Regions from separate parts of the Bifidobacterium sp. LH_413 genome, predicted to be linked through region 2. Evidence: riboswitches for the same ligand, from Rfam matches in the RefSeq annotation. Region 2 holds a riboswitch; the other holds the start of a gene.
What was found. A riboswitch is a leader RNA that binds a small molecule or an ion and turns the genes downstream of it on or off. The one in region 2 is predicted to bind FMN.
Positions count from the first base shown of each region.

Region 1: another riboswitch for FMN. It lies ahead of ribD (bifunctional diaminohydroxyphosphoribosylaminopyrimidine deaminase/5-amino-6-(5-phosphoribosylamino)uracil reductase RibD); the one in region 2 lies ahead of AC1AYN_RS08110 (ECF transporter S component).

Region 1 covers NZ_JBKEVK010000001.1:395,047-405,896, forward strand. The annotation lists gene AC1AYN_RS01435 (substrate-binding domain-containing protein) at 1-432, shown strand, start outside; gene AC1AYN_RS01440 (nucleoside hydrolase) at 644-1,600, shown strand; gene AC1AYN_RS01445 (MFS transporter) at 1,715-3,121, shown strand; gene AC1AYN_RS01450 (ribokinase) at 3,216-4,211, shown strand; gene ribH (6,7-dimethyl-8-ribityllumazine synthase) at 4,268-4,777, opposite strand; gene AC1AYN_RS01460 (bifunctional 3,4-dihydroxy-2-butanone-4-phosphate synthase/GTP cyclohydrolase II) at 4,779-6,101, opposite strand; gene AC1AYN_RS01465 (riboflavin synthase) at 6,130-6,816, opposite strand; gene ribD (bifunctional diaminohydroxyphosphoribosylaminopyrimidine deaminase/5-amino-6-(5-phosphoribosylamino)uracil reductase RibD) at 6,797-7,912, opposite strand; FMN riboswitch at 8,159-8,296, opposite strand; gene ilvD (dihydroxy-acid dehydratase) at 8,394-10,259, opposite strand; gene AC1AYN_RS01480 (hypothetical protein) at 10,521-10,649, opposite strand; gene AC1AYN_RS01485 (hypothetical protein) at 10,784-10,850, opposite strand, start outside.
Region 2 covers NZ_JBKEVK010000004.1:214,396-234,924, reverse strand. The annotation lists gene hisD (histidinol dehydrogenase) at 1-1,026, shown strand, start outside; gene AC1AYN_RS08175 (histidinol-phosphate transaminase) at 1,023-2,183, shown strand; gene hisB (imidazoleglycerol-phosphate dehydratase HisB) at 2,252-2,854, shown strand; gene AC1AYN_RS08165 (hypothetical protein) at 2,854-3,591, shown strand; gene hisH (imidazole glycerol phosphate synthase subunit HisH) at 3,618-4,262, shown strand; gene priA (bifunctional 1-(5-phosphoribosyl)-5-((5-phosphoribosylamino)methylideneamino)imidazole-4-carboxamide isomerase/phosphoribosylanthranilate isomerase PriA) at 4,337-5,062, shown strand; gene AC1AYN_RS08150 (DUF2252 domain-containing protein) at 5,285-6,733, opposite strand; gene glnA (type I glutamate--ammonia ligase) at 6,804-8,141, shown strand; gene AC1AYN_RS08140 (DUF5067 domain-containing protein) at 8,245-9,534, opposite strand; gene AC1AYN_RS08135 (MFS transporter) at 9,631-10,890, shown strand; gene AC1AYN_RS08130 (FMN-binding protein) at 11,043-11,582, shown strand; gene AC1AYN_RS08125 (FAD:protein FMN transferase) at 11,584-12,402, shown strand; gene AC1AYN_RS08120 (ferric reductase-like transmembrane domain-containing protein) at 12,482-13,786, shown strand; gene AC1AYN_RS08115 (energy-coupling factor transporter ATPase) at 13,843-16,176, opposite strand; gene AC1AYN_RS08110 (ECF transporter S component) at 16,186-16,788, opposite strand; FMN riboswitch at 16,796-16,949, opposite strand; gene AC1AYN_RS08105 (nitroreductase family protein) at 17,098-17,883, opposite strand; gene ppgK (polyphosphate--glucose phosphotransferase) at 18,038-18,805, shown strand; gene AC1AYN_RS08095 (pyridoxal phosphate-dependent aminotransferase) at 18,893-20,056, shown strand; gene AC1AYN_RS08090 (ATP-binding cassette domain-containing protein) at 20,106-20,529, opposite strand, start outside.

The DNA.
Region 1 (10,850 bases), on a different contig from region 2:
TGCGACGCCACCTACGAGTCGAGCGTCGCGGCGCTCGCCCGGCTGCGCGAGGCGGGGGTGACGGCGATCGTGTGCGGCTATTCGCCCGACGCGATCGTCCTCATCGGGATGTGCCGCGCCGAAGGCATGGAGATTGGGCGGGACATGTCGGTGGTGTCGTTCGACGACATCGCCACCTTCCGCCTGATGACGCCGCCCGTGTCCGTCATCTCCCAACAGGCCGAGGAGATGGGGCGCCGCGGCGTGCGGATCCTGCTGTCGGCGATCGGCGACGCCGGTGCCGCCGGAACCGGCGCGGACGCCGCGGACGGCACGGACGTCGGAGAATCCGATGCGACGGCCGGGACGGCCGGCATCACGTCCGTCGACGGCGTCGCGCATTACGTGCCCACGACGTTCATCCCGCGCGGGTCCGTCGGGCCGGCCATGTGACGATATGTCTGTTGACGACGGGCGGCGTGTCGTCACGTTGACAATGGTGATTTAACGTTTTATCTTTGAATCATCACCGATGATAAAACGTTAAATCACGGTTCCCGCGGACCGGACGAGACGACAAGTCATCGACCGTCAGTGATGACACCGAACAGCAATCAGCGCCATCGATGAAGAACACGGCGACAGCCGCGGAAGGCAGGAAACCATGAAGAAGCTCATCCTCGATCTCGACACCGGCGTGGACGACGCGCTCGCCATCTCCTACGCGCTCGGCAGCCCGGAGGTCGAACTCATCGGCATCACCGGCACCTACGGCAACGTGCTGCTCGATCAGGGCGTGCGCAACGCGCTCGCCGTCACCGACCTGCTCGGCCACCCGGAGGTCAGGGTCTACAAGGGCCTGCCGCACTCCAGCACCACCGACTCCTTCACCGTCGGCGAGATCTCCGCGTTCATCCACGGTGCCAACGGCATCGGCGACGTCGACATCCCCGACTCCGGCCGCGCGCCCGAAGCCGAACCGGCCGTCGACTTCATCATCGACGCCGTCAAGACCTACGGCAAGGACCTCGTCTACGTGCCCACCGGCCCGATGACCAACATCGCCGCCGCGCTCGCCAAGGCCCCCGAGATCAAGGACGAGATCGGCCGCATCGTGCTCATGGGCGGCGCCCTGACCGTGCCCGGCAACTGCAACGCCTGCATGGAGGCGAACATCTCGCAGGACCCGGAGGCCGCGAACGCGCTGTTCCACTCCGACGCCCCCGTCACCATGATCGGCCTCGACGTGACCCTGCGCACCCTGCTCACCTACAAGGAGACGCAGCGGTGGCGCGACCTGAACACCAAGGCCGGCGACTTCCTCGCCGACATGACCGACTTCTACATCAAGGCCTACGAGACCACCTCGCCGCACCTGGGCGGCTGCGGCCTGCACGATCCGCTCGCCGTCGCCGTGGCCGTCGACCCGACGCTCGTCGACACGCTCGACATCAACATGAAGGTCGACCTCGAAGGCCCCACCCGCGGACGCACCATCGGCGACGAGAAGCGCCTGAACGAGCCCGCCCTCACCACGAAGGTGGCCGTCGGCGTCGACGTGCCGCGCTTCCTCGACGAATTCATGACCCGCATCACCGCGCTGGCGAAGCACGCCGGCTGAGACGCCGGTTCCCGCGGCGGGGGCGACGGGAGGGTGCCATACCCGACGCCCTCCCGTCCCCGCCGCGTCACGACCCGAACGAAACACACCGAACCAACGACACAAGGAACCAACATGTCACGCAACGAAGCGACCGTCCCCGCCGACCCGTGGGCGGACCCCAAGACCAGCAACGACATGGCCGTCAAGGCCCTCATCCCGCTGCTCATCACCTTCATCCTCGGCACCCTGTGCCTGCAGGGCTTCAATCTGGTGTTCACCCAGGTGGGCCAGGACGTGGGCGCGCCCGCACAGGCCTCGCTCATCACCGCCATCCCGGGCATCGTGCTCGGCATCGTGTGCTTCATCTACGGCTCACTCGGCGACTTCGTCTCCCTGAAGAAGCTCGTCGTCGTCGGCCTGATCACCCTGTTCGTCGGCTCCGTCTTCGGCTTCGTGGCGAACTTCCTCTTCACCGCGAACCTGTGGACCGTGATCGTCGCCCGCGTGCTGCAGACGGCGGGCGAGCAGGTCGCCGGCTCGGTGTTCCTCGTCGTGGCCAGCAAATACCTCAAGCCGTCGCTCAAGGTGATCTTCTTCGGCCTGTTCACCGCCGGCTACCAGATCTCCGCCTCCATCGGCGTGTTCGCCGCCGGCATGCTCAGCGCCATCGCCTGGCAGTACCTGTTCCTCATCCCGTCGGTCACCATCCTGTTCCTGCCGCTGCTGCTCAGGAACCTGCCGGACAAGCAGGGCAACGGCGAGAAGGTCGACTGGCTCGGCTTCACGCTCGTCGGCTTCGCCGTGGCGTTCCTCACCCTGTACTTCTCCTACAACGCGATCTGGATGCTCGTCGTCGCCGCCGTGCTGTTCGTCGCCTTCGCCGTGTACATCAACAAGGCCGAGCACCCGTTCGTCACCCCCGCGTTCTTCCGCAACACGCGCTGGATCGGCGCCATCGCGCTCATCCTCGTGTTCTACTTCGTCAACTACTTCGCCTCCCCGGTGTTCAACGCCATCGGCGCGAACGTGTACGGCATGAGCACCTCGCAGGTCTCCATGCACATCGTGTTCGCGTTCCTCGTGGCCGCCGCCTTCGGCATCTGCTCCGGCGCCATCGTCGGCAGAATCGGCGTGCAGCCGTCCCTCGCCATCGCCGGCACGCTCATGGCCGTCGGCTTCATCGGCGCGGGCCTCGCCGTCAACGACGGCTTCGTGGTCCTCACCCTGTTCGCCTGCGTGTTCTACGCCGGCTGCGGCCTCATGTACTCGCCGGTCGTCTCCACCGTGCTCGGCACACTGCCCCAGGACGAGTCCGGCCGAGGCGTGGGCATGAACGACCTGGTCATGAACGTCACCGGCTCCATCGGCATCGCCGTCTTCGGCGGCCTGCTCGGCGGCCAGGCGTTCTCCGGTTCGAGCGTCATCGGGGCCACCGGCGCGGCCGCCAGCTACTCCAACCTGCTCATCATCGCCGGCTGCGTGCCGCTGGTCGGTGTGATCTACTACCTCATCGTCCGCAAGCACATCTACGCGAAGTGACGTGCGCCCCGTCCCCGGGCCGGTCGCGGCCGGCCCGGGGACATGGGCGGTCCCGGACCCCGATGAACCAGGGCGCCCCTCCCGACGATTCCGAATGAAAGGCAATCCCGTGTCGCAGCACAACATCACCACCATGCTCGAGAACATCCACGGCACCGTGTCCGTCATCGGCTCGATGAACGCCGACTACACGGTCGCCACCAAGCGCCTGCCCGGCCCGGGGGAGACCGTCACCGGCGGCCCGCTCACCGTGCTGCCCGGCGGCAAGTCCGGCAACCAGGCAGCCTCCGCCGCGCGCATCGGCGCCGACGTGCGCATGTTCGGCGCGGTCGGCTCCGACGCCAACGCCGATTTCCTGCTCGGCGAGCTCGGCAAGGCCGGCGTGGACACCACGCACGTGCGCCGCGTGCCCGGCCCCAGCGGCACGACGGTCATCGCCGTCGACGAAGGCGGCGAGAACATGATCGTCTACTCGCCCGGCTCCAACGCGCAGGTCAACGCCGGGTACGTCGAGTCCGTGCGTGTGGCGCTGACCGGCGCCGACGTGCTCGGCCTGTGCCTGGAAAGCCCGATGGAGGCCGTCATCGAGGCGGCCCGACTGGCGCACGAGGCCGGCAGGACCGTGCTGCTCAACAACTCGCCGTTCCGGCCCGAGCTGCCCGCCGAGCTCGTGGGGCTCACCGACATCCTGCTCGTCAACGAGCACGAGATGGCGCAGATGCTCGGCCTCGCCGAGCCCGCCGACGGCGACTGGTCCGGCTTCGACTGGGCCGCCGCCGCGGAACGCATGCGCGGATTCGGCTTCGACCGGGCCATCGTCACGCTCGGCGGCGACGGGTCCGTGGTGCTCGACGCCGCGGCGGAGGGCGGGTTCTCCCGCATCGCGCCGACGCGCGTCGAGGCGGTCGACACCACCGGCTGCGGCGACGCCTTCATGGGCACCGTGCTCGCCGGCCTCGCCTCCGGCTATACGCTTGCGGACAGCGCGGCGCTCGCCTCCGTGGTCTCCGCCTACGCCGCCACCGGGCGCGGCGCGCAGGCGTCCTACGGCGACGCGTCGACGATCCGCGACTGGTACGCCGGGCGGTGACACATCGGGTGGTGGCGCTCGCCGTCCGGCGTACCACCACCCGAGCGTCGGTGAGCCTACTCCCCGGCGCTGATGGCGCGCAGCACATTGACCATCTCGATGGCACCGAGCGCGCAGTCGAAGCCCTTGTTGCCGGCCTTCGTGCCGGCGCGTTCGATGGCCTGCTCGATGTTCTCGGTGGTGATCACGCCGAACAGCACGGGCACGTCCGAGTTCAGCGACACCTGCGTGATGCCCTTCGCGGTCTCGTTGCACACGAGGTCGTAGTGGGAGGTGCTGCCGCGGATGATCGCGCCGAGGCAGATCACCGCGTCGTAGCGTCCGGTGGACACCATGCGCTTGGCCGCGATCGGGATCTCGAACGATCCGGGCACCCACGCCACATCCACGTCCTCGTCGGCCACGCCGTGGCGGCGCAGGCCGTCCTGCGCGCCGGACAGCAGCTTCGAGGTGATGAACTCGTTGAACCTCGCCGCCACGATGCCGATGCGGATCGGCTTGGCGGCGGAATCGTCACCGGCGGCGGAAGCAGCGCCGGCTACCAGTTGTCCTTCGAATACGGTCATTTCAGTTCTCCTTTGTCATGGTGGACAGGTTTGTCGTGGTCGCCATGTTCGTCATAGTGGACAGGTTCGTCATGTCCGACAGGGCTCCCAGCAGGTGCCCCATCCGGTGTTCCTTGGTGGACAGGTAGTTCGCGTCGTACGCGTTCGCGGGGATGACGATCGGCACGCGCGAGGCGATGACGATCCCCGCCTGCTCCAGCTGGCCGATCTTGTCCGGGTTGTTGGTCATCAGGTCGACCGACGCGACGCCGAGGTCGCGCAGCATGGCCGCCGCGGTCTCGTATTCGCGCGCGTCGGCGGGGAATCCGAGTTCCAGGTTCGCGTCGAGCGTGTCGAATCCGCGCTCCTGCAGTTCGTAGGCGCGCAGCTTGTTGAGTAGTCCGATGCCCCGTCCCTCCTGGCTCAGGTACAGGATGACGCCACGTCCCGCCTCGGCGACGCGCCGCATCGCCTCGTGCAGCTGCGGTCCGCAGTCGCAGCGTTGCGAGCCGAACACGTCGCCGGTCAGGCACTGCGAGTGGATGCGGCACAGGACGGGCTCGCCGGAGACGATGTCGTCGCCCATCACCAGCGCCACGTGCTCGCCGCCGTCGTCCGACTCGTAGCCGACCATCGTGAACCGCCCGTATTCGGTGGGCAGGTTCACCCGCGCCACGCGGCGCACCGTGTGCGGGAACGCGTGCGTGCGGCGGTAGTCCTGCAGCTGCGCGATGGTGATGTAGGCCAGGTCGTGCTCGGTGGCGAACCGTTGCAGGTCGTCGCGACGCATCATCGTGCCGTCGGCCTTCATCATCTCGCAGCACAGTCCGCACGGCTCGAGTCCGGCCAGTCGCGCCAGGTCGACGGTCGCCTCCGTGTGCCCGTTGCGTTCCAATACGCCGCCGGGGCGTGCGACGAGCGGGAACATGTGGCCGGGTCGGCGGAAGTCCTGCGGCCGCGTGTCCGGGTCGACGCACGCCAGCGCGGTGAGCGAGCGGTCGCGCGCGCTGATGCCGGTGGAGGTGGTCACGTGGTCGATTGACACGGTGAACGCCGTGTGGTGGTTGTCCGTGTTCGCCGTGCACATCGGCGGCAGGTCGAGCCGCGTCGCCAGCTCCGGGCTCATCGGCGTGCAGATCAGGCCCCTGCCGTGCGTGGCCATGAACGCGATGTTGCTCGGCGTCGCGTGGCGGGCCGCGCAGATGAGGTCACCTTCGTTCTCGCGGCTTTCGTCGTCCGCCACGACGACGATGCGCCCGGCCGCGATGTCCCGGATGGCGCGCGCCACCGGGTCGTTCGGGTTCGTGTGTTGCGTGCGTTCCGTCATGTCCGTCATATCTGTCATGTCCGTTCTCGATGATGTCTTGTCGTTGTCAGAATCCGTGCGCGGCGAGGAAGTCCGCCGTGATTGCGCCCGTTCCGGCGTCTCCGGCCGTCCCGGCCGTCACGCCGTCCGTGCCGCCGTCCGCCGGCATCTCCAGCAGTCGCGCCGTGTATTTCGCGATTGGGTCGGTTTCGAGGTTGACCACGTCGCCGATGCGCCGTTCGTCCAGCACCGTGTGCGCGGCGGTGTGCGGGATGATCGACACGCCGAACGTGTCGCGTCCGGCGTGCGTCACCGTCAGGCTGATCCCCTCGACGGCGATCGATCCCTTCTCGGCGATGAACCGCATGAGCGCATACGGCGCGCGGATCGTATAGACGACGGCGATGCCGTCGCGCGTGATCGACGTGACCACGCCGGTGCCGTCGATGTGCCCGGAGACGATGTGCCCGGAGAACCGTCCGTCGGCGGGCATCGCGCGTTCCACGTCCACATGGTCGCCGCGGCGGAGCGAGCCGAGGGAGGAGCGTCGCAGCGTCTCGTGCATCACGTCGGCGGTGAACGTCGTGCCGCGCACGGACGTGACGGTCAGGCACACGCCGTTGACGGCGATGCTTTCGCCGATCGCCGTGCGATCGGTCACCACCGTCGGCGAGTCAACGGACAGTCGCGCGAAGTCGGCGCCGTTCTCCAATCCGACGACCGTGCCGAGGTCCTCAACGATTCCGGTGAACATAGTCGACGCCTCCTTCGATGACGATGTCGTCGCCCACCGCGGCGACGGTGCGGTGCGTGAGGAGGAAGGCGTCATCCGGCGCGCCGACGCCCGCGCCGCCCACCGGGCCGGGCGCGGCGCGGCCGCCGAACAGTTTCGGCGCGACGTAGGCACTCACCTTGGTCACGACCTGGTCGCGCAGCGCGGACCAGGCGAGTTCGCCGCCGCCTTCGATCATCACGCTGTCGACGCCGCGCCCGCCGAGCGTCTCGACGGTGGCGGCGACGGAGGCGTGCCCGTCGGCGTCGGCCGGCACGTGGAGGATCTCGCAGCCCGCGTCGCGGTAGGCCTGTGCGTGGGCCTCGTCGGTCGAACAGGTGGCGATGATCGTGGGCGTCTCGCGCGCGGTGGCGACGACCGCCGCGTCGCGAGGCGTGCGCAAATCGGTGTCGCATATCACGCGGATCGGGTCGTGACCGCCGTCGATGCGGCAGGTGAGTTGCGGGTCGTCGGCGATGACCGTGCCCACGCCCACCATGATCGCGGCGAACCGGCCGCGGTCCTCGTGCACGCGGCGGCGCGCGGCCTCGCCGGTGATCCAGCGCGACAGGCCCGATGCGGTGGCGATGCGGCCGTCGAGCGTCATCGCGTATTTGAGCATGACGAACGGCGTGCGCGTGGTGATGTAGTGCAGGAAGATTTCGTTGAGCGCGTCGCATTCCTCGCGCAGCACACCCTGCGTGACCTCGATACCCGCGTCCGTGAGCCGGCGCACGCCTTTGCCGGCGACCAGCGGGTTCGGGTCGGGGGAGCCGACCACCACGCGGGCGATTCCAGCGTCGATGAGCGCCTGCGTGCACGGCGGCTGCTTGCCCGTGTGGCAGCAGGGTTCCAGCGTGACGTAGATCGTGGCACCGCGCACGTCGACGCCGTCGCGTTTCGCCGCTTCGAGCGCGGCGCGTTCGGCGTGCCATCCGCCGAAATGGTCGTGATGTCCGGTGGCGATGATCGCGCCGTCGCGCGCAATGACCGCTCCCACCATCGGATTCGGGTTGACCTTGCCCGCTCCGAGTCGTGCGTGGCACAATGCCACGGACATGAGGTCCCTATCGTCCATGAAATCCCCTTTCCTCGCGATAGGGCATGTCCAGGGTGCTTCATGATGGCGGTGGGGCCGTGTGCCGGTTTTGATTCCGGCTGCCCGGGCATCGGGCGAGAACGTCATGCTTCGCGGCCCCGAAACGCGAACACCCCGGATTCCGTTCGAAATCCAGGGTGCTCGAGATGGGCCGCATGATGCGCATCGCCCGATGCGCGCACGCGACGGTATGCGGTCGCGCGCGCGGGCCGATGGTCCACGCCGCCGCAGCTTCTTTCATCCAGACTATGACTGTCGGTACCGGAATCTCACCGGTTCGGCATCACGACTGCTGATCGCAATCAATCGATGCTCGCGGACTGAACCGCCGATCGGGAATTTCACCCTGCCCTGAAGATGCGTATTGAATTGTCGGTTCGACAGTATAGGGACGGGGCGTAGACGGCAAAGGCCGACGTCCCATGTAGTGGACGTCGGCCTTTGCCGCGACGGGTCCCGATCAGGCGAGGCCGGAGAGCTTGTTGATGAGCTCCGGGTCGCGCGTCGCGCCCTTGTCGGCGGAGCGGGCGAAGGCGGCGTAGGCCTTGAGCGCCTGCGAGACCTTGCGGTCGCGGTGCGCCACGTAGCCGTCGCCGGCCTCGAGCTCGCGGCGGCGCTCCGCCAGCTGCTCGTCGGTCAGTTCGACGTTCACGGAACGGGCTTCGATGTCGATGTCGATGATGTCGCCGTTCTTGATGAGCGCCACCGGGCCCTTGTTCGCGGCCTCCGGGGCCATATGGCCGATGGCCAGGCCCGAGGAGCCGCCGGAATAGCGGCCGTCGGTGAGCATGGCGACCTGCTTGCCGATGCCCTTGCCCTTGACGAAGGAGGTCGGGTACAGCATCTCCTGCATGCCCGGGCCGCCCTTCGGGCCCTCGTAGCGGATGACCAGCGCCATGCCGGGCTTCAACGTGTCGTCGAGGATGACCTTGATGGCCTCCTCCTGGGACTCGACGACGAGCGCCGGTCCGCGGAACTTCCAGATCTCCTGCGGCACGCCGGCGGTCTTGACGACGCAGCCGTCGGGGGCGAGGTTGCCGCGCAGCACGGCGAGGCCGCCCTCGTGGATCTCCGGGTGGTCGATGTCGTGGATCGCGCCGTGCTCGCGGTCGGTGTCGAGCGAGTCGAACAGCGTCTCGTGCGTCCACGGTTCGGGGGAGATGATGTGGCCCGGCGCCGCGTGGTAGAGGGTCTTGGCCTCCTCCGTGCAGGTGTCGCGCATGATGTCCCAGTCGTCGAGCTTGGCCTCGAGTGACGGGTAGTCGATCGAATGGACGTCCTTGTGCAGCTTGCCGGCACGGTCGAGCTCGCCGAGGATGCCGCAGATGCCGCCGGCGCGGTGCACGTCGGAGATCTCCCACTTGCCGGACGGGGCGGCCTTGCAGATGCACGGCACGGTGTGGGAGATGCGCTCGATGTCGTCGAGCGTGAAGTCCACGTCCGCGGACTGGGCCATCGCGAGGATGTGCAGCACGGTGTTGGTGGAGCCGCCCATCGCGACGTCCATCGTCATCGCGTTCTCGAACGCGTGCTTGGTGGCGATGGAGCGCGGCAGCACGGAGTCGTCGGAATCCTTGTAGTACTGGTTCGCGATCTTGACGACCTGGCGCGCTGCCTTGCGGAACAGCTCCTTGCGGAAGCCGTGGGAGGCGAGGATCGTGCCGTTGCCGGGCAGGGCGAGGCCGATGGCCTCGGTCAGGCAGTTCATCGAGTTGGCGGTGAACATGCCGGCGCAGGAGCCGCAGGTCGGGCAGACGGTCTTCTCGTAGTTGAGCAGGTCCTCCTCGGAGACGTTGTCGTCGGCGGAGGCGTACATCACGGAGATGAGGTCGGTGTTCTTCTTCACGGTGCCGTCGGCGAGGACGGTGGTGCCGGCCTCCATCGGGCCGCCGGAGACGAACACGGTCGGGATGTTGAGGCGCAGGGCGGCCATCAGCATGCCGGGGACGACCTTGTCGCAGTTCGGGATGCAGATCAGGGCGTCGGCGCAGTGCGCGTTGCACTGGTATTCGACGGTGTCCGCGATGATGTCGCGGGAGGGCAGGGAATAGAGCATGCCGGTGTGGCCCATCGCGATGCCGTCGTCGACGGCCATCGTGTTGAACTCGCGCGGGATGCCGCCCGCCTCCTTGATGGCCTCGGAGACGATGCGGCCGACCTTGTTGAGGTGGACGTGGCCGGGGAGGAACTCGTCGAAGGAGTTGGCGATGGCGATGATGGGCTTCTTGCCCATATCGTCGCCGCTGACGCCTGCGGCACGGTAGAGGGCGCGCGCGCCTGCGAAGACGCGGCCGGACATGAGTTTTGCGGATCGCATTTCGGTCATGATTCCATTCAAGTCCTTAATCGGGACACGCGTTTTGTCAAGAGTCAATATGTGGAATTCACGAGGATGTTACGTCGGTAACGCTCACGCCGCGTGCGTCGTCACCGCACCGTGAGCGGTTTTCGCAGTGCCGCGCTGATCCGTCGCCATGTGCGTCGGTGCCCACGCATATGAAAGACGGGGTTCCGGATGATTCCGGAACCCCGTCTTCTCTTCTCTCTCACGCAGCGGTCGGCTCAGGCACGAGCCGACAAGTCAGTTTCAGCGGGCGATCTTCTGCGCGTCGTTGACGATGTCGGAGAGGACCTTGGTGTTGCCCATGGTGTTCTGGGCCATCGTGCTGGCACCGTACATGGCGAGACCGCGAATCATGGAATCCTTGAACGACATAATGTTTTCCTTTCAGGTTCGGTCATGGCGTTGGGCCGATGACCACGTTTGCAATTTTCGGTGTGCGACGCCCGTTTCCTGTTGTCTTGCTTGCGATGACGTGCGCCGCGAAGTCTTATGCGTTATGCGCTTGTTCAGCGGCCGAGCTTGTTGGACTCGACGAGGTCGGAGAGGACCTTGGTGTTGCCCATGGAGTGCTGG
Region 2 (20,529 bases):
ATTCCGATCCAGCGCGTCGGCCTGTACGTGCCCGGCGGCAAGGCCGTGTACCCGAGCTCCGTCATCATGAACGCCGTGCCCGCGCAGGCCGCCGGCGTCGAATCCCTCGCCATCGCGACCCCGCCGGCCCGCGACAACGACAAGGGCCTGCCGAACAAGACCATCCTCGCCACCTGCGCCATCCTCGGCGTCAAGGAGGTGTACGCGGTGGGCGGTGCCCAGGCCATCGCCATGTTCGCCTACGGCGCGAAGGGCTCCGAGCCGCAGGATGGCGCCGTGCTGTGCGATCCGGTCGACAAGATCACCGGCCCGGGCAACATCTTCGTCGCCACCGCCAAGTCCCTCGTCTCCGCGTTCGTCGGCATCGACGCGGTCGCCGGCCCCACCGAGATCGGCATCATCGCCGACAAGGACGCGAACCCGAGCCTCGTGGCCGCCGACCTCATCGGCCAGGCCGAGCACGACGAGCTCGCCGGCTCCGTGCTGTTCACCGATTCGCCGGAGCTCGCCGAGAAGGTGCAGGAGAACCTGAACTACCGCGTGCCGCGCACCGAGCACGCCGAACGCGTCCACACGTCCCTTTCCGGCACGCAGTCCGCCATCGTCCTCACCGACGGTCTCGACCAGTCCATCGACGCGGCCAACGCCTACGCGGCCGAACACCTCGAGATCCAGACCGCGAACGCGGACGAGGTCGTCAAGCGCATCAAGAACGCGGGCGCCATCTTCCGCGGCCCCTACTCGCCGGTGCCGCTCGGCGACTACATGTCCGGCTCCAACCACGTGCTGCCCACCGGCGGCACCGCCCGCTTCGCCGCCGGTCTCGGCGTGCACACCTTCATGAAGCCCGTCGAGGTCATCGAATACGACGAGGAAGGTCTGAAGGCCCTCGCCGCGCGCATCAACGCGTTCGCCGTGTCCGAGGACCTGCCCGCCCACGGCGAGTGCGTGCTGTCCCGCTTCGTCAAGGATCCGTACGACAAGGCGACCCTGCGCGAGCAGGAGAAGGAAGCTGGTCTGCTGTGAGTGCCATCCCCTCGAACCTGCCCCTGAGGAACGATCTGATCGGCGAGGAGCCGTACGGCGCGCCGCAGCTCGACGTGCCCGTCTGCCTCAACGTCAACGAGAACCCGTATGCGCCCGATCCGGCCGTGTGCGACACGATTGCCCGCCGCGTGCGCGAGATCGCCCCAACGCTCAACCGCTACCCGGACCGCGAGCACATCGAACTGCGCCGTGCATTCAGCGACTATCTCGCCCGCGAGTCGGGCACGCGCCTCGACGTGGACGAACTGTGGGGCGCGAACGGCTCCAACGAGATCATGCTCCAGCTGTTCCAGGCGTTCGGCGGCCCGGGCCGCACCGCGCTCGGCGCCGACCCCACGTACTCGATGTACCCGGAGTACGCGCGCGACACGTTCACCGGCTGGAAGCTTGCCCACCGCAACGAGGACTTCACGCTCAACGTGGAGAAGACCATCGAGGCGATCCACGAGGTCAAGCCGTCCATGGTGCTGCTCACCAGCCCGAACAATCCGACCGGCACGCCGCTGCCGATGGAGGACATCGAGCGCATCCTCGCCGCCTGCGAGACCGCCGAGGTGGAGGGCGCCGGCGAAGGCGTGCACCCGATCCTCGTCATCGACGAGGCGTATGTGGAGTTCCGCAACCCCGGCACCCCGAGCGCCGTGAGCCTCATCAAGGACCATCCGAACTTGGCCGTCAGCCGTACGATGAGCAAGGCGTTCGCCTTCGCCGGCGCGCGCGTCGGCTATCTCGCCGCGTCCAAGGGCATCATCGACTGCGTGCGCATCGTGCGCATGCCGTACCATCTGTCGGCCGTCACCCAGGCCGCCGCCCTCGCCGCGTTCGAGCACACCGACGAGCAGCTGAGCCGCGTCGGCCACCTGCGCGAGACGCGCGAGGCGACCGCCGCATGGCTGAAGGAGCAGACCTACAAGGGCGTGCATCTCGAAGTCGCCGAATCCGGCTCCAACTTCCTGCTGTTCGGCGGACGCTTCGACAAGCGCGACGCGATCTTCGACGAGCTGTTGAAGCGCGGCGTCCTCATCCGCGTCGTCGGTCCGGACGGCTGGCTGCGCGTGTGCATGGGCACCGACGAGGAGATGGCGCGATTCCGCGACGCCCTCGCCGAGACCCTGCGCATCGTGGAAGCCGAATGAGGCCACGCGAACGGCATCACCACGTCGCAACGCAGACTTTCCCGCAACTTTCCTGAAGGAGCAACATCATGGCGCGCACCGCGCACATCGTCCGTGAGACCAGCGAGTCGCACATCGACCTCGAACTGAATCTCGACGGCACCGGCCAGACCGACATCGACACCTCCGTGCCGTTCTACAACCACATGATGAACGCGCTCGGCAAGCATTCGCTCATCGACCTGAAGATTCACGCGCACGGCGACACCGACATCGACGTGCACCACACCGTGGAGGACACGGCCATCGTGTTCGGCGAGGCGCTCAGGCAGGCGCTCGGCGACAAGCGCGGCATCCGCCGCTTCGCCGACGCCACCGTGCCGCTCGACGAGGCGCTCGCCAAGGCCGTCGTCGACATCTCCGGCCGTCCGTACGTGGTGTGCTCCGGCGAGCCGGAAGGCTACGAATACTGCATGATGGGCGGCCACTTCACCGGCTCCCTCGTGCGCCACGTCATGGAGTCGATCGCGCTGCACGCCGGCATCTGCCTGCACCTGCAGGTGCTCGCCGGCCGCGATCCGCACCACATCGCCGAAGCCGAGTTCAAGGCGTTCGCGCGTGCGCTGCGGTTCGCCGTCGAACCCGATCCGCGCATCAAGGGTCTGATCCCGAGCACGAAGGGATCGCTGTGATGTCCGGCTGGGACGACGGCAAGAGCGGCGGCCCCGACGATTTCGATCCGGACGCGGGCCATCTTTCCGATGACGACATCGCCAAGGCGATGGAGGGCTTCGAAAAGGAGTTCGCGCAGGAGAGCGGCACCGGCGATGCCGACGGATCCGGCGCCTCCGCCTCCGACGGCGACCTGCCGGACATCGACGGCATCGACATCCCCGATGATGCCTCCTCGATCGACCCGTCCGCCGGATTCGAGGACGCGCTCGAAGGACTGCTCGGCAACAAGGCGAAGATGGCGGCGCTCGTCACGCGCATCGCGTCGGCGCAGCTGCTCGCCGCGTTCTGCCAGCTGTCCGACATCTCCGCCGACTGCATCGGCTCCAACCAAGGTGCCGTCGCCGTGCTGCGCAGCCTCGACGGCGATGCGCCCGAGGCGGCGGCGCGCGACATCACCACCGTCGTCGGCGGCATGAGCGTCGTGCTCGGCGTCAACCGCGCCGACAAGCTCGAAGTCACCCTGTACGCGGGCGGACAGGCCGGCTCCACGCTCGCCCCGCCCATCCTGTTCAACTCGACGCCGCGGTTCGTGGAGGACCTCATGCTCGGCATCACCACCGTCGCCCAATTGAAGTCGAAGGGCTTCGAAGTGGTCGACTCGGGGAGTATGGACCACGATCAGGCGATGAAGGTGATCGCCGACCACACGCGCATGGGCCGTGGGGGAGCCACCCGCGGTTCCAGCATCGAATAACCTGTCATATCGATAAGGAGAATCCCGTGACCACAGCAGTCGTCTTCGACTATGGATTCGGCAACGTGCGTTCCATGGTGCGCGCGCTCGCACGACTCGGCGTCGACACCTCGCTCACCTCCGACTACCGTCAGGCGCTCGAGGCCGACGGTCTCGTCGTGCCGGGCGTCGGCGCGTTCGCCGCCTGCATGGAGGGCCTGCGCCACGTGCAGGGCGACCGCGTGATCGTCGACCGTCTGCGCGCCGGACGCCCGGTGCTCGGCGTGTGCGTCGGCGAACAGGTGATGTTCGAGACCGGTCATGAGCATGGCGAAAACGCCGCCGGCGTCGGCCTGATCGGCGGCTCCGTCGACCCGCTCGACGCGGACGTCGTGCCGCACATGGGCTGGGATACGGTCGAAGGCGCGGAAGGCTCCACGCTGCTCAAGGGCGTGGAGGACGAACGCTTTTACTTCGTCCACTCCTACGCCGCGCATGAGGCGACGGCGAAGGATCTGTCCGGACTCCAGATCGAGATCGCCGACGAACAGCACGTCACCTGGTGCACGTACGGCCGCAGCCGCTTCGTCGCCGCCTACGAGCGCGGGCCCCTGTCCGCCACCCAGTTCCACCCGGAGAAGTCCGGCGATGCGGGAGCCCAGCTCCTGAAGAACTGGATCGCCACGTTCTGACCGACGTCACCGGCCGCCATCGTCGCAACCGCGTCATCGCGGCCAACCACCAATCCCCGAGAAAGGCTCCCATCATGTCCCTCACCCTGCTTCCCGCCGTCGACGTGCGCGACGGCAAGGCCGTGCGCCTGCGCCAAGGCGAGTCCGGCTCCGAAACCGACTACGGCTCCCCGCTCGAGGCGGCGCGCACGTGGGTCGAATCCGGCGCGGAATGGATCCACCTCGTCGACCTCGACGCCGCGTTCGGCACCGGCGACAACCGCGCCCAGCTGCGCGAGATCGTCCACGAGCTCGGCAGCCGCGTTAACATCGAGATGTCCGGCGGCGTGCGCGACGACGCGTCGCTCGACGCCGCGCTCGAAGCCGGCGCCGCCCGCGTCAACATCGGCACCGCCGCGCTCGAGAACCCGGAATGGACGCGCAAGGCGATCGCGAAATACGGCGACCGCGTGGCCGTCGGTCTCGACGTGCGCGGGCACACGCTCGCCGCGCGCGGCTGGACGCGCGAAGGTGGCGACCTGTTCGAGACGATGAAGATGCTCGATGATGCCGGATGTTCGCGCTACGTCGTCACCGACGTCGCGCGCGACGGCATGATGAGCGGGCCGAACCTCGACCTGCTGCGTGAGGTCGCCGAACGCACCGATGCGAAGGTGACCGCCTCCGGCGGCATCTCCAAGCTCGACGACTTGAGGAACATCCGTGAGCTCGCCGACCTCGGCGTCGACTCCGCGATTCTCGGCAAGTCGCTCTACGCGCGCGCGTTCACGCTCGAAGAGGCGCTCGAGGTCGCCAAGTAGGCATCGGAAGGCCATGTAGGTGCCGGATGTCGTTCGAAGGATGACGATCGATGAGCCGGCGCGGGAAATCCCGGAAGATACGCAAGTCTTCCGGGATTTTTTGTGTTGACGTCGTCTCAGTGCAAGGATTCCCGGAAGAAGGGGATGATTTCCGGGAATCCTTGCGCCGAGAAAGGGCGGCGCCAGGATTCCCGGAGGGGCGGAGCATGTCCCTCACATCCTCTACGCGCAGGGCAGTTGGCCCTTTTTGATCATCTTCTTGAAGACGGCGTAGTCCTCGTCGTTCTGCTCGGCGTAGCTGACGGCGAACGAGGCGATCGCCTGGTCGAACTCGTCGGAGCCGCCCAGATAGTTCGCGATCGCGATCGAATCGCCGGTGCGCGCATGCGCGTGGGCGAGGCACCAGGCGCACATGCGCGCCAGATCGGACAATGCCGTGGCGTTGAGGTTGTCGATGTCGATCGACCCCTTGCCGTTCCACAACTGACGCACGTAGTAGTCGCGCTTCCTGCCGTCCTCGGCGAGGAAGCTCGTCCAGCCGAGCAGCACGTCCGCCGTGGACTGGATGAGCTTCTGGCCCTGCACCACGCGTTCGCCGTGCGTCGCGTACGGGGAGGCGCCGCAGTAATGCTCGAGCACCGAATACGTGGCCTCCTTCATCTGGATCATCATCGGATCGTCGATGTCGCGCGCGATCCACACGCTCGCCCAGGCGCGCTGGCCCACCGAACCGACGCCCACGACCTTGCGCGCCGCATCCTGATAACGGAAATGGTCGAACACCCAGCGGCGATCCTCGTACAGGGAGTGACGGTAGTTCTCGAACAGCGTGTCGAGACGGGCCTGCAACGCGTCGAGATCCGCGTAGCTGTCGAGCTCGTTGATCGGCACGAGTTCGGGCGGATTCGACTTGAACCTGAGCTTGCCGTCCTTGAACCGGCACAGTTTCGCGGCGGCCGCGTCGTTGTCCTTGAGCAGCGCCTTCATCGCGGCTTGGCGCAGCGTGCCGTTGCGCTTGCCGCCGCCGGTCGTCTCGAACCGGTCGAGCGTCTCCTCCACGTCGAGATGCTCGTACCAGGCGTCGAGATAATCCATTTCGGAGAACCATTTGATGCGCTCGCGGTATTCGCGCGTGCATTGGAGCACGGCCTCGCGGATCGCCTTCTCCTTGAGCTTGTTCGCGCGTCCGCAGATCTCCACGGACACGGCGAGACGCTTGAGATCCCACTCCCACGGTCCGGTCGCCGTCTCGTCGAAGTCGTTGATGTCGAACACGAGACGTGCGGAGGGGGAGCGGAAGATGCCGAAATTGCCGATGTGCGCGTCGCCCACGCACTGCACGGGGATGCCGGTGACCGGCGTGGTCGCCAAATCGTTCGTCATGATGAGCACCGTGCCGCGGTAGAACGTGAACGGGCTGGCGCTCATGCGCTTGTAGCGCAGCGGGATCAGATCGGGAACGCGGATCGCGGACTGCTCTTCAAGCAGGTCGATCGCCTCGCGGCGGCCGGAACGCACCTGCCAGACGGCGTGCGATTCGAGCGGCGCCTTCGCGCGTGCGGCGATGCCGGCGCGCGAACGCTCACGGGGGGAGTCGGCCCGTTCCCATGACGTGACGTCGATAGGCGGATTGGTGGACGGGGTGAGATGGTCTTGTGCGGCTTCGCTCATGGGCACCACTGTAGCGTGACGTGCGCCGAGGTAACAAAGCCCTAACACGTGGGTGTGAGGATTGGGCACTATGGATAAGCAACAGGAGTTCGCCCTGCGCACCGTCGAGGAACGCGACGTGCGCTTCATTCGTCTATGGTTCACGGACGTGCTCGGCACGCTGAAGTCCGTGGCCATCGCGCCGGCGGAACTGGAGGCTGCGTTCGAGGAGGGGCTCGGATTCGACGGTTCGGCCATCGAGGGCATGACGCGCGTGTCCGAGGATGACATGATCGTCAAGCCGGATCCCTCCACCTTCCAGATCCTGCCGTGGCGCGGCGGACCGCAGGGGACGGCCCGCATGTTCTGCGACGTGCTCACCCCGGACGGCGAGCCGAGCCTCGGCGACCCGCGCCACGTGCTGAAGCGTTCGCTCGCCAAGGCGAAGGAGAAGGGCTTCACGTTCTACGTGCACCCCGAGATGGAGTTCTACCTGTTCGAGCAGCAGGACGACTGGTCGAAGGCCCCGACGCCGATCGACGAGGGCGGCTATTTCGACCACGTGCCGCGCAGCCCCGGCATGGACTTCCGCCGCGCCACCGTGAACATGCTCGAGCAGATGGGCATCTCGGTGGAGTACTCGCATCATGAGGCGGGCCCCGGCCAGAACGAGATCGACCTGCGGTACGCGGACGCGCTCACCACGGCCGACAACATCATGACGTTCCGCACCGTGGTCAAGGAGATCTCGCTGGAACGCGGCATCCACGCGAGCTTCATGCCCAAGCCCCTGGCCGACGCGCCCGGCTCCGGCATGCACACGCATCTGAGCCTGTTCGAGGGCGACGCGAACGCGTTCTACGAGGCCGGCCAGGAGTTCAACATGTCCCTGACCGCCCGCCAGTTCGCGGCCGGCATCCTCCACCATGCGGCGGAGATCTGCGCGGTCACCGACCAGTACGTGAACTCGTACAAGCGCCTGTGGGGCGGCAACGAGGCGCCGAGCTACATCTGCTGGGGCCACAACAACCGTTCCGCGCTGCTGCGCATCCCGCAGTACAAGCCCGGCAAGGGCAATTCCGCGCGCATGGAGTTCCGCGGCCTCGACCCGGTCGCCAACCCGTACCTCGCGTACTCGGTACTGCTGGCCGCCGGCCTCGACGGCATCGAGAAGCAGATGACGCTGGCCGAGCCGACGAGCGACGACGTGTGGGAGCTCACCGACGAGGAGCGCCAGTCCATGGGCATCGAGCCGCTGCCGCGCTCGCTCGGCGCCGCGCTGAAGATCATGGAGAAGTCCGATTTCGTGGCGGACGTGCTCGGCGAGCACGCGTTCAACTACTTCCTGCGCAACAAGCGCCAAGAGTGGGAGGAGTACAACCGCCAGGTTACCGCGTACGAGCTCAAGACGTACCTGCCGAAGCTGTAAGGGCTGTAACGCGGTCGGCGCGCGCATGCGTGAAGGCGGGGTTTCCTATCGCCGGAAGCCCCGCCTTTTCCATATGATCCGCCACGGGTCGCGGCCGCGGCGGTCAGGAGACGGTGAACGTCCTCGTGACGGGCTTCGTGTCCGACGGTTGCGCGGAGGACCGGATGCGCACCTCGACCTTCCCGGGCTCGTCGGCGAGGTAGGCGACCTTGATCCGGGCCGACGCGCCGGCGTCGAGGTCCAGCAGCTGTTCGTTGGCCGTGTAGTCGTCGCCGTCATGCTCAGGCAGGTACGTCATATCGAGCTTCGACCCGTCCTTCCATACCTCGAGGCTGGCCATGTCGGTCAGGCCCTGAGGTTTGTTGCGCTTGTTCACCCACGCATAGGTGACGACGATCGTGTGCTCGCCCCTGCTCGTGTCCGGTCCGCGCTCCGCCTTCAGCGGCTTCACGTAGCCGAGGACCGTCGTGCCGCGCCAGTCGCGCAACGGGATGTAGCTCTTGAGATCGGATTCGTCGGGTGCCGTGGCCTTGGGAACGGAATCCAGTGTGATGCGTTCGAACGCCTCGCCCATCGGCCTGTCCGCGGTGACGGAGAACGCGGCGGACACCGCGTCGGTCCCGTGGAATCCGAGCGCCGTGAACGTCACCGGCGCGGACGCGTCCATGATCCGGTAGGTGGACTGGATCGAGGTCTTCTCCTTCGGCATGACGGTCCGTTGCCGTGAGTCCGCGTCGTAACCTTCGAGCGGCGTGTGGTGCTCGCCGTTCTCGTAGACGTCCTGCACGGAGGAGCGTGGAAGCTCCAGCCCGTGCTGCGAGGCCTGCGGGTCGGAGATCAGGTTGAGCTGTATCGCATGCTCCGAGGTGTTCTCCAGCGTGAAATAGACGACGATGAGCGGTCGGCCGTCGATGCGGTCCACGCCTCCCGACACGGCTTTATCGACGGTGAGGACGGCCGTGTCGTCCGTGTCGCTTCCGGTCAACGGGCCGTTGCCCTCCTTGACCGATATCTCCGGGTCCTGCGGTGCCGGCGTCGTGCTCCAGGACGATGATGATGACGATGATATGGACTTCATGGCGCGTGTGACCCGCCAGAAGCCCACGAGCTGGGGGACGACCAGCACGGCCACGGCGGCGACGATGAGCAGTGTGCGCACCCGGTGCATCGTCGCTTTCTCGGATCGGTCGGTCTCGCCGGAGTCGTTAGGTTTGCCGGGTTTATCGGGTTTATCGGGTTTATCGGGGTTATCGGGTCCGCCGCCTTCGCGTGGACCGTCGGCCCCGCTGTTCCCATTGATCGTGTCGTTCGTATCCGGCTTGCCGGTCCCGCCATCGGTCCCGGCGCCGTCGCCGTCCCACCTGATCTGTCCGCCATCGGAATCGCCGAACATGCCGCGCCCCTTCCACCCGCGTGTCGCTTCATCTCCATTGTAGGGCTGGGCCAATAGCATGCACATGGAACGACATGACGAGGAAGAACCAGGAAGATGACGAATAATCCCGCACCCGTGACGGAACCCGGCGAGAAACCGGTTTCGACCCGATCCGACCGCTTCTTCAACCTGCCGGTGACGATTCTCGTCCTCGCGAGCTTCATGCTCGGCATGAGCGAGTTCGTGGTCGTCGGCATCCTGCCGGACATCGCGCAGGGACTCAAGGTGTCCGAGGTGACCGTCGGCAACCTCGTCGCCCTGTTCGCGTTCGTCTACGCGCCGGTCACGCCGCTCGGCTCCGCCATCTCCGCCCGGTTCCCGCGCTTCGCAACCTACCTGACGCTCATGGGCGTCTTCCTCGTCGGCAACCTCCTGTGCGCGCTCGCGCCCAACTACGCAGTCCTGCTGGTCGCCCGCATCATGATTGCGCTCGTCTCCGGCACACTCGTCGCCATCGCCATGACCTACGCGCCCGACGTCACCACGGACAAATACCGCACCAAATTCATCGCATGGGTGTTCTCCGGGTTCTCCATCGCCTCCGTCGTCGGCGTGCCGTTCGGCACGTGGGTGGCGAACACGTTCAGCTGGCGCATCACGTTCCTCATCATCACCGCCGCCACCGCCGCGCTCATGGCGATGATGTTCCTCGTCCTGCCGCGCAACTCGCACCCGGTGACCATCGGCTTCCTGCGCCAGTTCCGTCTCTTCTTCGACCACCGCATCTGGGGCGGCGTGCTCACCGTCGTGTGCGGCGCGGCCTCCAGCTACGTGTTCTACACGTATCTGACGCCGATTATGCGCGACGAGATCGGCGTGCCCGAACGCTACGTGAGCATCGGACTCGTCCTCTACGGCGTCGCCTGCCTGTGGAGCAACCTGTACGGCGGCAAGCTCGCCGAGCGCGGCCGCGGCGTCGAACCGCTCGTGCGCACGCGCCCCGTCTTCTGCCTGCACACCGTACTGCTCGCCACGCTCGCGCTCGCGCCCGTCGTCCCCGTGTACGGCGCGATCCTGCTCGTCGCCCTCGGCATGATGATGTACCTGTTCAACTCGTCGTCGCAGGTGCTGTACATGGACGTCGCCGCCCAGTCGCACCCGGGATCGATGAACCTCGCCGCCTCGCTCAACTCGATGAGCTTCAACATCGGCATCGCCATCGGATCCGCGGTCGGCGGACTCGTCAACGACCATCTGGGACTCACCTGGCTCGGCCCGTTCGGTGCCGTCTTCGCCGCGCTCGCCGTCGTCATCACCACGCTGCTGCGCCGTTATGTGACGGCGGAGGAACCGGCCGAAACCGCCGCAATGTGAGCTTGCCCACAGCGCAAGCCTTTTTCCACCGGTTTTTCAGGTTTTTCTAGGCTTTGGGGTCGGTGGCTTCCCTATGATGGCAAGGCAGGGGAATACCACGAATCGTGGTATTTGATATTTCAGCCTATTCATCGATTGCAAAGGGAAACCATATGCGTCGCAAAGCGATCTCGACCGTCATCGCCGTCATCGGCATCCTCGCCGCGGCCGCCGACATGATGCTGCTGTTCGCCGGCAGGGGGAGCGCCGCCTCCCCGTCGGTGGCCTCGGGCACGCCGCTGGGGTCGGGCGAGTCCGGCTCCTCGTCCGCGTCCGGCAAGGGTGCCTCCGACTCGACGGCATCGGACGGGAGTACCGGTTCCGGCACCGACTCCACCGATGGCTCCGATGGCACCTCGTCCGATTCGGGCGCGTTCAAGGACGGCGTCTACACGGGCGCGGTCGTCGCCACATCCAAAGGAGACGTGCAGGTGCAGGTGACCGTGGCCGACGGCAAGGTCACGCAGGTCGCCGCCGTCAAATACCCGAGCGACAACCCGCGTTCGCTCGGAATCGCCCAGCAGGCGATCCCGCAGCTGTCCGACGAGGCTGTCAAGGCCCAAAGCGCCGACATCCAGATGGTCTCCGGCGCGACCGAGACCTCCACAGGATTCATCGGCTCGCTGCAGGACGCGCTCGACCAGGCGAAGTGACATGATGTCCACCGCCATCGCCTACCACGCCACGGACGACGGCATGCTGCGCACCTCGGTCTTCCACCTCATGACCATGCCGTTCACGCTGCGTCTGAGGCGCGCCGACGAATCCGTCCTGCGCGGGGCCGCCGAATCATGCCGTGAATTCCTGTCGCACGTGGACCGCACGTTCTCGCCGTTCCGCGACGATTCGCTCACCTCGCGCGCCAACCGCGGCGACTGGAGCGGCCTGCTCGACGACCACGACTTCCACGAGGTCTATGCGCGTGCCGTCATGGCCGCCGACGTCACGCACGGCCATTTCCGTGCGATGCGCGACGGACGCTACGATCCGGTCGGCCTGGTCAAGGGGTGGGCCATCGAACGCGCGTTCACGCGCTTCCTGCGCCCGCTGCTCGACACCGGCCGCGCCGAGGCGGCGGCGCTCGGCGGCGGAGGCGACATGCAGCTGGGCGTCGCCTCCGACAGCGACTACGTCTGGGGCATCGGCATCGAGGACCCGCGTGACGCCGGCGTGCTCGCCGGCACCGTGCGTCTCGCCGACGGGGCGGTCGCGACCAGCGGCACGTCGAAACGCGGCGAACACATCGACCGGACGGCCGACGACCTCATCCAGGCCACCGTCATCGGCACGCATCTGACCGACGCGGACATGTGGGCCACCACCGCCATCGCCGCCGGACGCGAGCGGTTCGCCGATCTCGTCGCCGGGGAATCCGATTCGCTGTTCTCCGCATTGCTCATCGACCGGGACGGGGCCAAGCACACCGTCACGCCGCATCCCGCAGTCACGCCGCATCCCGCATCGGCGGCGTGACGACGACCGCGACGCCGCTTCATCCCAACCACAATCACCGCTACCTAGCGAACCCGCATATCGAAAGGACATCGCAACCATGCTGCGACGCATCACCACATCCACCGCCCTCGCCTGGGTGGTGGCGCTGTTCGTCATCCCGCTGCCGTTCCTCGCCGCGCTGAGAGCCGGAATGCCCGCGTTCTTCGCGGACATGTCCGCCGGCATCGGCATCGGCGTCGTCGCGTACGTGTGGATGCTCACCGCCGTCTACCTGGCCGGACGGCCGCGTTGGGTGGACCGCACGGTGGGTCTTCCCCACATGTATATGATCCACGGCGTGCTGAGCCTGTTGGCCATCGCGCTCGCGTTCCTGCACGCCAACCTGCTGCCCGCAGAAGGCCTGACCAAACTGTTCGGAGGCGCCGGCCTCTACCTGTTCATCTTCCTCGCCGTCTACTCACTGGTGTTCATGGCCGGATGGCTGTCGGCCCGCGTGCGGTGGGTGGCCTCGCTCAAGCGCGCCTTGGAACGGGTGTTCCGTCATGAGTCGAGCGTGTGGATCCACCGTCTCAACCTCGTGGCCGTGGCGCTCATCTTCCTGCACGTGCAGTCCATCGCGTTCGTGCGCGACGATCTGCCGTTCATCATCCTGTTCGATGCCGCCACCGTGGCCGTGTTCGTCTGGTACGTGGCCTCCAAAATCCGCCAGCGCGCCGGTGCCGTCGCCGCCCGTGTGGCCGACGTGCGTCAGGTCGCGCCGGGCGTCACCGAGCTCACCCTCGACGTGCCCGCCAAGGACGCCCGATGGGAGCCCGGCGATTTCACGTTCATCCGCTTCCCCGAGACGAAGGGCATGCGTGAATACCATCCGTTCTCGATGATTAACACGGCCGTCGGCGCGCAGACGGGTTCCGGACTGGTGCCCATGCGCTTCGACATCCGCGCCGACGGCGATTTCACGCGCCGCATCGCCACGCTGCCCGTGGGCACGCCGGCGCTCGTGCAGCCGAGCTACGGCCGCTACCGTCGCTTCATCGACGAACATGCGGACGGCGCGCCGTTGGTCATGCTCGGTGGCGGCATCGGCGTGACACCGCTGCTGTCGCTTATCGAGGCGTATGCGCCGACCGGCAGAAGCGTGACCCTGCTCTACGGCGCGCGCGGCGAACAGGACCTCGTGCATGCGGACGACCTGCGCGCGATGGACCACGACCACGCCAACGTGCACGTCACCCTGCGCGCCGGCGGCCGTTTCGAGGAGAAGGACGTCGCTGACGCCATGCGTCCGGGCGCGCTCTACCTCATCGCCGGCCCCTACGGGATGCTCAAGGCGTGGCGTGCGTTCCTGCTCAAGCGGGGCGTCAACGCCGACGACATCTACTACGAGCCGTTCGCGATGTGATTGCGATTGAGGCCGGGCATCGGTTCCCGTCGGGCCGGTTCCGTCAGACGGAACCGTCAGGCCAGCACGGACAGCGCGGCGAGCGCGGCCAGATAGAGGACGAGCACGGCGGCGAACGCCACGTCGCGTGCAGCGACCCGCATCACGCGCCAGTGCGTGCGGCGGACGCCCTCCTCATAGCAGCGGGCGTCCAACGCGAGCGAGAGGTTGTCCGCGTGACGCAGCGCGCCGGCGAAGATCGGGACGATGATCGCCGTCATCGCCCTCACCCGCTGCGGGAGAGTCCCCGTCTCGATCGAACCGCCGCGCGCCGCCTGCGCGTCCGCCACGGCCTGCGCCTCCACGGCCAGCGTGGGGATGAACCGCAGGGCGAGGCTCAGCACAAGTGCGATCTCCTGCGTGTGCACGCCGAGCCGGTGCAACGGTGAGAGAAGCGAGGCGAACGCGTCGGTGATCGCGGTGGGGGTGGTCGTCGCGAGGAACACCGCGCCCAGGATGATGACGAGCGCGAAACGGCACGTGTACAGCACGGCCGTGGCCACGCCGTCGTCCGTCACGGGGATGGGACCCAACGTGAACAGCGTGTCGCCGGTGCGCACGAAGAACATGTTGAGCAGCCCCATCACCGTGAACAGGCCGAGGAACATCCTCACCGAGCCGAGCAGCCGTGCGGGCCTGATGCGTGCGGCCGTGGCCACGCCGGCGGTGAACGCCGCGCCGAGCAGCAGCTGCCATGCGTTCCCGATCGCGAACGCGGAGAACATGGCGACGAGGAACGCCACCATCTTGACGCGCGGGTCGAGACGGGCCATGGGGGAGGACTTGGCGGCGGTCCGGGTGCCGGCGCGTGGAACATCCCGTGAAACGTATTGTGAAACGCCTTGTGAAACGTCCTGTGGCGCATCCGCGCCCGCGGGGATGCCGAGCGCGTCGTGCGTCGTACCGGCATCGGACGCCGACAACGCCGCCATATCGACGATGCGGTCGGCCATGCGACGGGCCTCCTGATGGCTGTGGGTGACGACGAGGATGGTCACGCCCTGCGTCTTGAGCTCGTCGACGAGCCGGTAGATGCGTTCGCGCGCGTCCGCGTCAAGACCCGCGGTCGGCTCGTCCATGACCAGCAGCTTCGGCCTGCACGCGATGACGCCGGCGATGGCGGCGAGCCGCTGCTGTCCACCCGACAGATCGAACGGGGAACGGTCGGCGAGACCGTCCAGACGTGCGACCCGCAGCGCCCAATCCACGCGCTCGTCGACCTCGGTCCGAGGCAGCCGCTGATTCGTGGGACCGTACGCGACGTCGTCACGCACCGTATCGGCGAACAGCTGGCGTTCCGGATGCTGCATGACGAGCCCCACCGTGCGGCGCAGCGCGGCGAGCTCACGCCGTTTCGCCTTCTCGACGTGGATGCCGTCCACGATGATCGAACCGGAATCCGGCTTGGCGAGCGCGCACACGAGCCGCAGCAGCGTCGACTTGCCGGAACCGTTCGCGCCCATCAGCGCCACCGTCTCGCCACGGCGGATTTCAAGCGACACGTCGTCGAGGATCGGCCCGCCGCCGGCGTAGGCGTAGGAGACATGGGAGACGGACAGCATGATGTCGGTGGCGGGGGAGTGCGTCGCCTGTCGTGGGACCACCCCCACCCGCTTCGCGGGATCCCCCGCCGGCGGGAGCGAAGGATGCGCGTCGTCGTCCGCCATCCGACCATGTTCGAGCCGCACGACGCGACCCGCCCGCGCGATCTCGTCCGGATGGTGCGTCACGTGGACGATGGTCGTGCCGGTGGCATGCAGCTCGTCGAGCACGTCCATCACCTCGCGTCGTGCCAGCGGGTCGAGCATGGCGGTCGGCTCGTCGAGCACGAGCAGGCGTGGGCGCATGGCGAGCATGCCGGCGATGGCGGCGCGCTGCTGCTGGCCGCCGCTCATGCGGATCGGGTTCGCGCGGCGCATGTCGTCCAGCCGCACGGCGTGCAATGATTCGGCGATGCGCTCGCCGATGCCGCCACGCCCGTTGCCGTCGTCGCCGTCGCGCGGTATGCCGAGATTCTCCGGTCCGAACGCCACATCGTCTTCGAGCACGGTGGTGACGAGCTGGTCCTCCGGATTCTGGAACACGGCGCCGATGCCCCGACGGGCCGCACGATAGGCGTCCGCGTCGGGACCGGCGTCGGAGAAGACGGTATGGCCGAGCAGGATCACGGTGCCTGCGTCAGGCGCGGCGAGACCGGCGACGAGACGGGCGAGCGTCGATTTGCCCGATCCGTTCGCGCCGGTGAGCGCGACATAGTCGCCTTCCCGTACGGTCAGGGAGGCGTCGTCGAGCGCCCAGGTGGCGCCGCCGTCGTAGCTGAAGCGGATGTGGTCGAGTTCGGCGAGGTTCACGGTCGTCGGTTACTTGTCGAGCAGCTTGGTGATCGGCTTGTAGATGAGGAACGTGACGACCGCATGGATCGCGAACTTGAGCACGTTGAACGGCAGCAGGATCGGCACGATCATGGCGGCGACCTGCGCGACGGTCATGTGCGCGTAGATCGGCGTGATGACGAGGTTGCCGAGGACGGCCGCGGCGAGCGCGACGACCGCGCCCACGACGATGCCGATGAGCGCGCCCTTGCGCGTGCGGTCGCGACGGTAGATGACGGACGCGGGCAGCGACAGCGCGAGCGCGACGAGAATCGCCATGAGCGCGCCCCACGGGTCGGTGAACGCGTGCGGCAGGAAGCCGAGCACGGAGACGATGGCCGCGGCGGCCGGACCGAACGCGAAACCGGCGATGAGGCTCACGATGCCGGACGGATCGTACTTCAGGTACGGGGCCGCCGGGAAGATCGGCAGTTCGATGAAGCTGGTGACGATCGCCAACGCGACGAACAGCGCGTAGACGGCGATGCGGCGGGTGGACCAGCGGCCGGAATCCGCGACGCCCGTGGCGTGCGTGCCGGTGGCGTGGTCGACCGTCTTGGACTGGAAATGATTATCAGAAGATACGCTCATGCCGAGCTCTCCGTTTCTCCCATCCGGACTATGACCGTTGGCTCCGGATTCGCACCGGATCGGCCGCTTTCGCGGTTCGCGGGCTTCCCGACGCCTCCCGTTGTGAATCCCGGGGGCCGGGTTACCGCCAGTAAGGAATCGCACCTTCCCTGAAACTGACAAGACACTGTATACGCGTGACCGTGGATTTCACGCAAACCCCGTTTCACTGTGCGGAAAACCCGTCACATGCGAAGCGGCCCTCCTCATGACGCGCGTGTCGATGCGGAGGGCCGTTGATACGGTCGTTCGGCGGCGGTGTCGGGGAGCCTACTTGTGCAGGAACAGGCCGCCGTCGCCCCACGCCCACTGGCCCTGGCCGGCACCGATCTGGAAGTGCAGCTTCGCGATGCCCAGATCGTTGAGCGCCCAATGCTCGTCGCCCGCGGCCGGATCGATGTGGGCGGCAGCCGTATCGTCGTCGGCATCGTAGGTGAACGTGACCGGCTGGCGGTTCATCGCGCTCGGCGCCTTCATCGCCGCCTCGACGCCCGCCTTGAACCATGCCGGCGCCGCCTCGCGCGCCTCGTCGGACATGCCGGCGGTGAACTCCTCATATGACTTCGTGGGACGATGCGTGCGCTGGAACTCGACGAGCTCCTCATACGACTTCGCCAGGCGCTCCACATGATGCTCCGGGTGACCGATCACCACGGCGAGGTACAGCTCCTCGCCGTTGCGGATGTGGCAATGCCTCGCCGCCTCCGCGCGGTCCCAGCTGCCCGCCACCCACAGGGTGCCCAGGCCCCTCAAGGTCGCGGCGAGCACGGCGCGCTCCGCGTAGAAGCCGGCGCGCTCCTTGGCCTCGGCGTCGTTCTTCGGGCCGACGATGGCCAGATAGTTCGCCGCGTTCCTGAGATGTCCGGAGGCGTTCGCCTCCGCGAACACCTCCGGGTGGTTGCGCACCAGCTGGAGATGCAGGTCGCCGAGGAGGTTCAGCGGGGCGAGGGTCATGTCGAGCTGACGGGCCGTGTCGTCGTCGATCGGTTCGTCGTCATAGGAGCGGATGGCGGTGCGGATGTTCACCGCATCGATCAGTTGCGTGTGTTCTGCCATGCCTCCCATTATGGCACCGCATTATGGCACCGCACGATGCGGCGACGGTGCAAACGTGTGCGCGACATGCGGGCGTTCGTCCGCTGTTTGGGATGCGAGGGCGGTACGATGCAGGTAACGGTTAGGAAATCCAATACAAGGAGGAGAATCGACGATGATTGAAACCGCGCAGGCGTTCGGCATCGATATCGGCGGCTCCGGCATCAAGGCCGCGCCCGTCAACCTGGAGAAGGGCGAATTCGCCGAACCCCGACTCAAGATCCTCACCCCCGAGGTGTCCACTCCGGACGCGGTCGCCAAGATCGTGCGCCAGCAGCTCGACCACTTCGAAGTGCCCGAATCCGCTCCGGTCGGCATCGCGTTCCCGGCGCCGATCAAGCCGGGCAAGCCGCTCGACTTCATGGCCAACCTCGACCAGTCGTGGGTCGGCGTCGACGTGACCGCCGTGTTCTCGGAGGCCGCCGGCCGCCCCGTCACCGTCGTCAACGATGCGGACGCCGCGGGCCTCGCCGAACAGCAGTTCGGCGCCGCCAAGGGCAAGGACGGCCTCGTCATCGCCACGACGCTCGGCACCGGCATCGGCACCGCGCTCATCATCGACGGCGTGCTCGTGCCCAACACCGAGCTCGGCCACCTCATTCTCTCCGACAAGCATCCGGACGCGGAGAAGTACGCGGCCAGCTCCATCCGCGAGCAGGAGGACCTCGGCTACAAGAAGTGGGCGAAGCGCCTCACCAAGTACTATGGCCTGCTGGAGAAGTACTTCAACCCGGACCTGTTCGTCGTCGGCGGCGGCGTGAGCCGCAAGGCGGACAAGTTCCTGCCGTTCATCGAGATCAAGACCCCGATCGTGCCCGCCGCGCTGCGCAACGAGGCCGGCATCGTCGGCGCCGCCTACTACGCGAGCACCAAGCAGCACTGACCCCGTCTCCCGTCTCCCGAAGACGACGAAGGGCCGTCCGGATCGGTTCCGGACGGCCCTTTTCGTCGTCCGCGCTACAGTGGAGGCATGACCGTTCGATTCTCCTCCCGCGTGGACATCTCCGCGCCCAACCCGATCGCCGCCGCCGAAGCCGAGGCGCGCGCGCAGGGCGTGACGCTCGGCAAGCTCAACGATTCCAACCCGACCAGGCACGGGCTCGCCCCGGCCGAGGTACCGGGGGAGTATACGGCGGAGCCGCGCGGGCCGCGTGCGGCGAGGGAGTCGCTGGCCCGCTTCCTCGGGGGCGTCGACCCGGATTCGCTGTACCTGCTGAGCTCCACGTCGCAGGCGTATTCGTGGCTCATCAAACTGCTGTGCGACGCCGGTGACGCGGTGCTCGCCCCGAAGCCCGGCTATCCGCTCATCGAATCGATCGCGCGTCTCGAATGCGTCGACACGATCGAATACCAACTCCAGTTCGACGGCTCCTGGTACATCGACACCGCCGCCATCGAGGAGCTGCTCTACTCGCAGGAGGGCGACCGCATCCGCGCGCTCGTCCTCATCAATCCGAACAATCCGACCGGCTCCTACGTGAAACCGGAGGAGCGCGCCACGCTCGTGCGCCTGTGCCGGGAACGCGGCATCGCCATCATCGCCGACGAGGTGTTCTACGACTACGCGCTGGAGCCGTTCGACGGCAACGCGCGGCTCGCGGGGGAGACCGGCGCGCTCACGTTCGCGCTCGACGGCTTCTCCAAGATGCTCGCCGCGCCGCACGCCAAAGTCGGCTGGATTCGCGTCTCCGGGCCGGAGGACGACGTGCGCGAGGCGCAACGCCGACTCGACGTCATCGCCGACGACTATCTGCCGATGAGCGACATCATCGCCGACCGGCTGCCCGAACTGCTGTCGGTCGCGCCGCACCAGACGGCGCGCGTGCGCGACCGCGTGCGTGCCAACCTCGCCACCCTGCACGCGCTGCTCGCACGCGACGAGCACGGACTTGTCGACGTGCTGCGCGCGGAGGGCGGCTGGAACGTGCTGCTGCGCGTACCGGCCGTCATCGACGAGAACGAGCTCGTGCTCAGACTCATCGGGACCAGGCGTCTCACCGGACAACCCGGCTACTTCTTCGACATGACGACGAACGGCTATCTCGCGCTGTCGCTGCTGCCCGAGGCGGACGAGTTCCGCGCGAACGTGACGGCCGTGCTCGACACGGTCGCCGCGATGCTCGACCTCGGCTGACGGCGAACGTGACGGCGGCGACGGCTATCCCGATGACGGCGGACCGGCCTCAGGCCGCCGACTTCGCCGCCTCGTAGCGTTTGCGGATCAGATCCATGTAGAAGGCGACGGCGTCGGTGGGGGCGCCGTCGAAGACCACGTGCTGCGCGTCGAGCACGAGCGTGCGGTCGATCGCGTATTCGGGGCGGGCGATCATGTCCGTGTCATGCGTGGCGACGATCACCTGCTTGTCGTAGGTGAACAGCGCCTCGGCCACATGGCGCGTGCCGATCTCGTCCAGACCCTTCGACGGCTCGTCCGCGACGATCGCCGCCGGGTCGAACGCGAGCGCGGCCGCGATGGCGAGCAGATGACGCTTCTCCGAATCGAGCTCCGCCGCCTTCGCCTTGCGCAGGCGCTGCAGACCGAAATGCGCGAACAGGTTGCCGATGCGCGCCGCGCGCTCCGCGTCCGCGATCTTGTGCTTCTTCAAC